DNA from 2 places in the Streptomyces sp. NPDC053426 genome. Region 1 is predicted to be linked to the other one. Evidence: riboswitches for the same ligand, from Rfam matches in the RefSeq annotation. Region 1 holds a riboswitch; the other holds the start of a gene.

Evidence for each region. Region 1 has a riboswitch for glycine ahead of gcvP (aminomethyl-transferring glycine dehydrogenase). Riboswitches for the same ligand answer to the same signal wherever they lie in the genome.
Region 2: linked by a shared signal. The riboswitch ahead of gcvT (glycine cleavage system aminomethyltransferase GcvT) and the one ahead of gcvP (aminomethyl-transferring glycine dehydrogenase) in region 1 are both predicted to bind glycine.

The regions. Positions count from the first base shown of each region.
Region 1 covers NZ_JBVJKE010000023.1:97,514-100,908, forward strand. Annotated here, with positions in the region: gene gcvP (aminomethyl-transferring glycine dehydrogenase) at 1-1,469, opposite strand, end outside; glycine riboswitch at 1,644-1,739, opposite strand; gene ACZ62B_RS34175 (PRC-barrel domain-containing protein) at 1,854-2,228, shown strand; gene ACZ62B_RS34180 (DNA polymerase IV) at 2,239-3,395, opposite strand, start outside.
Region 2 covers NZ_JBVJKE010000010.1:84,483-87,877, forward strand. Annotated here, with positions in the region: gene glyA (serine hydroxymethyltransferase) at 1-89, opposite strand, end outside; gene gcvH (glycine cleavage system protein GcvH) at 104-481, opposite strand; gene gcvT (glycine cleavage system aminomethyltransferase GcvT) at 598-1,716, opposite strand; glycine riboswitch at 1,791-1,921, opposite strand; glycine riboswitch at 1,922-2,022, opposite strand; gene ACZ62B_RS21095 (AAA family ATPase) at 2,246-2,914, shown strand; gene ACZ62B_RS21100 (enhanced serine sensitivity protein SseB) at 2,984-3,395, shown strand, end outside.

The sequences.
Region 1 (3,395 bases):
AGCATCGCGGTCTCGGAGCGGTGCTGCTGGAAGACGGGGTGGGTCAGGTACTCGTCGTTGCGCAGCAGGGCGTCGGGCAGCGTGTCCCGCGCGGCCGCGTCCAGGGTCTCGATGTCGCCCTCGACGCCGAAGGCGCTCCACACGGCGCTCAGCCGCTCCCGGGTGGTGGTCTCGTCGCAGGCGATCGAGACGTGGTCGGCGTCGACGAGACGCAGGTTGACGCCGTTGTCGCGGGCGGCGGCGACGACCTCTGCGGCCCGCCCGGCGACGCGCACGGTCAGCGTGTCGAAGTAGGAGCCGTGCACGATCTCGGCCCCGCCGGCCCGCAGGCCCTCGGCGAGGACGGTGGCGTACCGGTGGGTGCGCCGGGCGATCAGCCGCAGTCCCTCCGGGCCGTGGTAGACGGCGTACATGCCGGCCATGACGGCGAGCAGCACCTGGGCGGTGCAGATGTTGCTGGTGGCCTTCTCGCGGCGGATGTGCTGCTCACGGGTCTGCAGGGCGAGGCGGTAGGCCTTGTGCCCGTCCGCGTCGACGGAGACGCCGACGAGCCGCCCGGGCAGGCTGCGCGCCATCTTCTCCTGCACGGCCATGTAGCCGGCGTGCGGCCCGCCGAAGCCCATCGGCACACCGAAGCGCTGCGTGGTGCCGACCGCGATGTCCGCGCCCAGCTCACCGGGCGACTTCAGCAGCGCGAGGGCGAGCAGATCGGCGGCGACGGTGACGAGCGCGCCCAGCTCGTGCGCCTGGTCGATCACCGGCTTGATGTCGCGCACGGCACCGGAGGCGCCCGGGTACTGGATCAGTACGCCGTTGATCTCGCGCCCGGCGACCTCGGCGGGGATGCCCTCGCTCAGGTCGGCGACGACGACCTCGACGCCGGTCGGCTCGGCACGGGTCTCGATCACCGCGATGGTCTGCGGCAGCGCGTCCGCGTCGACCAGGAACAGGCCCTTCTTGTTCTTGCCCATGCGCCGCGACAGCGCCATCGCCTCGGCGGCGGCGGTGCCCTCGTCGAGCAGCGAGGCGCCCGAGGTCGGCAGGCCGGTGAGTTCGGCGACCACGGTCTGGAAGTTCAGCAGCGCCTCGAGCCGCCCCTGGGAGATCTCCGGCTGGTACGGCGTGTACGCCGTGTACCAGGCGGGGTTCTCCATCACGTTGCGCAGGATGACGGGCGGGGTGAAGGTGCCGTAGTACCCGAGTCCGATCATGGAGCCGAGCACCTCGTTGCGGTCGGCCAGGGAACGCAGCTCGGCCAGCACCTCGGCCTCGCTCCGGGCACCCGGCAGGTCCAGCGCGTCGGCGTTCTTGATGACGTCCGGCACGGCGGCGGCCGTCAGCTCGTCCAGCGAGCCGTAGCCGACCTGCGCGAGCATCTTGGCCCGGGCCTCGTGGTCGGGGCCGATGTGGCGCTGCTCGAAGGGGATTCCCTGTTCGAGCTCGGAGAGCGGAGTGCGAGGGGCGGTCATTGAGGAGGCCTCCTGGTCCGACGACCTTCGAGGGGCACCACGGCGCGGGTGCCCGGACGGCCTCCCCCTCTGTCATCTCAACCTGAGAGCTTCACCGGACGGCCCGAAGGCGCCCGACTTTCACCGTCGGTGAGAGCGGAAGCCGTCGACACCCGCTCTGCTTTCCAGAGTGACCTCGTCCGTGCGGTACGTGTGCCTGAGAGATTCCGGGGAGGATTTGCTCCTTCGGCGCCCCCGATGGTGTCCGGAGGGCTCTCCCGCACGGGGTCAGCAGCCGTCTGCCAGCGTACCAGCGAGCACCCCACCAGAACTTTCGAGTGGCCGTCCAGCCGATTGTGCCGTTCTGTAGTGCTTACGGATGAGTTTGCGACCAGTGGAGGGCCTGTGCAGACCGACATCGATCCGCGCCACCTGATCGGCCGCAAGGCGTTCGACCGCAACGGAAACCGGATCGGCACCATCGACGAGATCTACCTCGACGACGCCACCGGCGTACCGGAGTGGGCGGCGATACGCACCGGCCTGTTCAGCAGGGACGCCTTCGTCCCCCTGGAACCCAGCGACCTCGTCGACGGCGCCCTCCACGTCCCCTTCGAACGCGCCCTCATCAAGGACGCCCCCGACTTCGGCGTGGGCCGCCATCTCTCCCCCGAACAGGAACTCCAGCTCTACCACCACTACGGCCTGGACCTCGCCGCTCCCCCGCCCCTCCCGGACCGCGACTTCGGCAAACTCGCCGGGAACGACAAGCCGGCCTGATCCGCCCCGCTCACCGGCTCTCCGCCCGCGTCCCTCCACCGGCCCCCGCGCCCTCGTCCTCCCCTGGTCTCCGGGACACCAGCGGCAGCGGATCCGCCGGTTGCAGAGCCGGATCGTCGACGCGGAAGGTCTTCACCCGGCCCGGCTCCGAGTCGGGTGTCTCGAAGCGCGCCGTGACCCGGCCCAGCCCGCTGCCCTGCACCCATCCGTGCCCGTACACGGCGTGCCGTACGTCGTGCCCCGCCGGCCAGCGCCGCTCGGCGGGCGTCTCCTGCTCCGGCGCGGGCGCGGCCTCGGCCTCCTCGTGCGGGAGGTCGTCGGCGGGGACGCCCGCGGCCTGCGCGAACAGGTCCTCCTGCGTGTAGTCGGCCAGCCCGCTGACCCCGACGCCCAGCAGCCGCACCCCGCCCGTCGTGTCGACCGAGTCCAGCAGCCGCGCGGCCGCCTCCCGCACCACCGCCGGATCGTCCGTGGGGCCCCGCAGCGTCTCGGACCGGGTGAGGGTCGAGAAGTCGTACCGGCGCACCTTCAGCACGATGGTCCGCCCCGACAGGCCCGCCTCCCGCAGCCTGCGCACGCACCGGTCCGCGAGCCGCCGCACCTCCGTCCCCACCCGCACCCGGTCGTGGATGTCCACGTCGTACGTGTCCTCGACCGACACCGACTTGGTCTCCCGCTCAGCCACCACGGGCCGCTCGTCCCGGGCCAGCGCCATCGCGAACAGCGCGTGGCCGTGGGCCTTGCCCAGCAGCCGTACGAGCTCGTCCTCCCCGGCCTCGGCGAGCTCGTCGACCGTGTGGATCCCCGCCCGCCGCAGATGGTCACCGGTCGCCGGCCCGACGCCCGGCAGGGTGCGGACCGGCAGCGGCCCCAGCAGGGCCCGCTCCGTGCCCGGCTCGATCAGCACCAGTCCGTCCGGCTTCGCCTGCTCCGAGGCGATCTTCGCCAGCATCTTGGAGGCCGCGAGCCCCACCGACCCGGTGAGCCCCGTGACCGCCCGTATGTCCGCGCGCAGCTTCGCCCCGGCCAGCCGCGCCGACCGCTCGTCCCAGGCCGCGCCGCCGGCCTCCAGGTCCACGAACGCCTCGTCCAGGCTCAGCGGCTCCACCAGCGGTGACAGGGCCCGCAGCAACCCCATCACCTGCTCGCTGATCGACCGGTAGAGAG
Region 2 (3,395 bases), on a different contig from region 1:
AGGGTGGACTGCTGGCGGTGCAGCTCGGCGTCGACGGCGGCGGCCACCGCCGGGTCGAGCTCGTGCAGGGGCGTGTTCAGAAGCGACATGCTGCTACGGCTCCTCAGCCCTTGATGAAGGCGTCGTACTCGGCGGCGGTCAGCAGGTCGGCCGGCTCGTCGGTGACGCGCACCTTGAACAGCCAGCCGCCCTCGAAGGGGGCGGAGTTCACCAGCGACGGGTCGTTCACCACGTCCTCGTTGACCTCGGTGACCTCACCGCCGACGGGGGAGTACAGGTCGCTGACCGACTTGGTGGACTCCAGCTCGCCGCAGGTCTCGCCCGCGGTCACGCCGTCACCGACCTCGGGGAGCTGGACGAAGACCACGTCGCCGAGCGCGTTGGCCGCGTGCTCCGTGATGCCGACCGTCGACACGCCGTCCTCGGCGGCCGACAGCCACTCGTGCTCCTTGCTGTAACGCAGCTGCGTGGGGTTGCTCATGTCCTGGATTCTCCTGTACGCGGGGGACTGCTGATGAGGGAGGGGACTGCTGTGCGGCGCCGGTGAGCAGGCACGACGTGCTCACCTCACGCGCGGAAAGCCGTCTGAGGACGGTGTCACTTCCGCCGCTTGTAGAACGGCAGCGCCACGACCTCGTACGGCTCGTGGCTGCCGCGGATGTCCACGCCGACGCCCTCGGTGCCGGGCGCGGCGTGGGCGGCGTCGACGTACGCCATCGCGATCGGCTTGCCCAGCGTCGGGGAGGGCGCGCCGGAGGTGACCTCGCCGATCACCTCGCCGCCGGCCACGACCGCGTACCCGGAGCGCGGGACCCGGCGGCCCTCGGCGACCAGGCCGACCAGGACGCGCGGAGGCTCGGACGCGGCGCGCTCGGCGGCCTCGGCGAGCGCCGCACGGCCCACGAAGTCGCCCTCCTTCTCGAACTTCACCACCCGGCCCAGACCGGCGTCGAAGGGCGTGAGGGAGGTGCTCAGCTCATTGCCGTACAGCGGCATGCCGGCCTCCAGACGGAGCGTGTCCCGGCAGGACAGCCCGCAGGGGACCAGGCCGGCGCCCTCGCCGGCCTTGGTGAGCGCCTGCCACAGCTCGGCCGCGTGCTCGGGCTTCACGAACAGCTCGAAGCCGTCCTCGCCGGTGTAGCCGGTACGGGCGATCAGCGCGGGCACACCGGCGACCGTGCCGGGCAGACCGGCGTAGTACTTCAGGCCGTCCAGGTCGGCGTCGGTGAGCGAGGCGAGGATGCCGGGGGACTCGGGGCCCTGCACGGCCAGCAGCGCGTAGGCGTCGCGGTCGTCGCGGACCTCGGCGTCGAAGCCGGCCGAGCGCTCGACGAGCGCGTCGAGGACCGTCCGGGCGTTGGAGGCGTTGGCGACCACCATGTACTCGGCGTCGTCCAGCCGGTAGACGATCAGGTCGTCCAGGATGCCGCCGTCCTCGCGGCAGATCATGGTGTAGCGGGCACGGCCCGGCTTCACGCTGCCGATGTTGCCGACCAGCGCGAAGTCCAGCAGTTCGGCGGCCCCCGGGCCGGTGACGGTGATCTCGCCCATGTGCGAGAGGTCGAAGAGGCCGGCCTTGGTGCGGACGGCGTTGTGCTCGTCGCGCTCGGAGCCGTAGCGCAGGGGCATGTCCCAGCCGGCGAAGTCGGTCATCGTCGCGCCGAGCGAACGGTGCAGGGCGTCGAGCGCGGTCCGGCGGGGTTCGGTACTGCTCATCGGTCGGTCTCCCAGAGGCGATGGGGGTCCCTCCCGCGCGAATTCATTCGGGCGTGGGGGAAGGCGAGGACGTTTCCTCCCCATCTGTCATCGGAACCTGAGAGGTTCGCCATGACCGCCCACGCAGGGGCGCCCTGGCTTGCACCTTGGGTGGAGCCACCGGAGCACTGCTGATGCCCTTCGGCGGCCCGCTTTTCAGATGTGCCTCGCCCGCGCGGTAACGGGGCCTGAGAGATTCAAGGGAGGGACTTGCTCCTTCGGCGCCCCGGCGGCAAACGGTGCCGGGGACTCTCCCGCGCGGATTCAAACGGCCGGTATGCAGTTGGCGCGCACATCATTGCACGCATCGCGGGGGCGCGGCAGGGGGACCCTTCCCAGGGGGTGCACAGGGTGTGCGGGCATCGTCACAGGGGGCTGTGACAAGCCTGTTTCAGGAAACGGACGGAAACGACAGACACCCGGCATTACCTTCTCTTTACACTCGGCGGGGATCGGTACTCGTACCCGGCCCCAGGGGAGGACGATCACGGTGAACAGGACCACGGCGTGCGCCACCACCACGGGCGTCACGCTGCCCCAGCAGCCGGCCGCTCAGGCCCGTCGGGCCCGCGGCGCGCTGCCGGCGCCCGTAGTCCGCGATCTGCGCGCACGGGCCGGCCGCAGCCCGCGCGCCCTGCTCTTCGGACCCCGGGACCTCGTCGTGGTCACCGGGCTGCCCGGCAGCGGCAAGTCCACCCTGATGCGGCGCACGGTGCGCGGCACCCGCGTCGACTCCCAGGACACCCGGGACCGCTGGGACGGCCGCATGCCGCGCCTCCTGCCGTACGCGGTCTACCGCCCGCTGGTCCGCCTCGCCCACTACGCCGGGCTGCGCCGCGTGCTGCGGACCGGGGGGCCGGTCGTCGTGCACGACTGCGGTACGCAGGCCTGGGTGCGCCGCTGGCTGGCCCGCGAGGCCCGCCGCCGGGGCGCGAGCCTGCATCTGCTGCTGCTCGACGTCACCCCGCAGCAGGCCCTGGCCGGCCAGCGCGAACGCGGGCGCGGTGTCTCCCGCTACGCGTTCCTGCGCCACCGCGCGGCGAGCGAGCGGCTGCTGCGCGCGGTGGAGCGGGGCGCGCTGCCGGCGGGCGCGGGTTCGGCGGTCCTGATCGACCGGGACGCGGCGGACGCGCTGCGCCGGGTCGGCTTCACGGGCTGACCGGCGCCGCGGGCCGACGGGTAGCCTTTCCAGCCACAGCAGCGGTTCCAGGCAGCAGGCGGTAGGCAGATGGACTTCCCGGCGGACTTCCCGGCACAGACGCACCCCCACCCGCACGGCGGGTGGCCCGGCAACGAGCTGGAGGAGGTGCTCTCCGCCTCCCTCGGCGTCCCCTCGGCGGGCGGCAGGATCGTCGAGGTGCTGGGCCGCAGCTTCGTCTGGGTCCCGCTGCCGAACGGCGGCGGCCCGGACAGCGGCCCGCTGGACCTGCCCACCATGGAGATCGACGGTCAGGTCCACGTCCCCGTCTTCAGCTCCGAGGAGCAGTTCCGCCAGGTCGTCGGCTCCCACATGTCGTACACGATCGCGCCCGCCGTGGAGTTCGCCCGCGGGCTGCCGCCGCAGGCCGGGATCGCGGTGAACCCCGGCGGCGTGGTCGGCATCCCGCTGCCGCCGCCGGCCGTCGCCGAGCTGTGCCGGG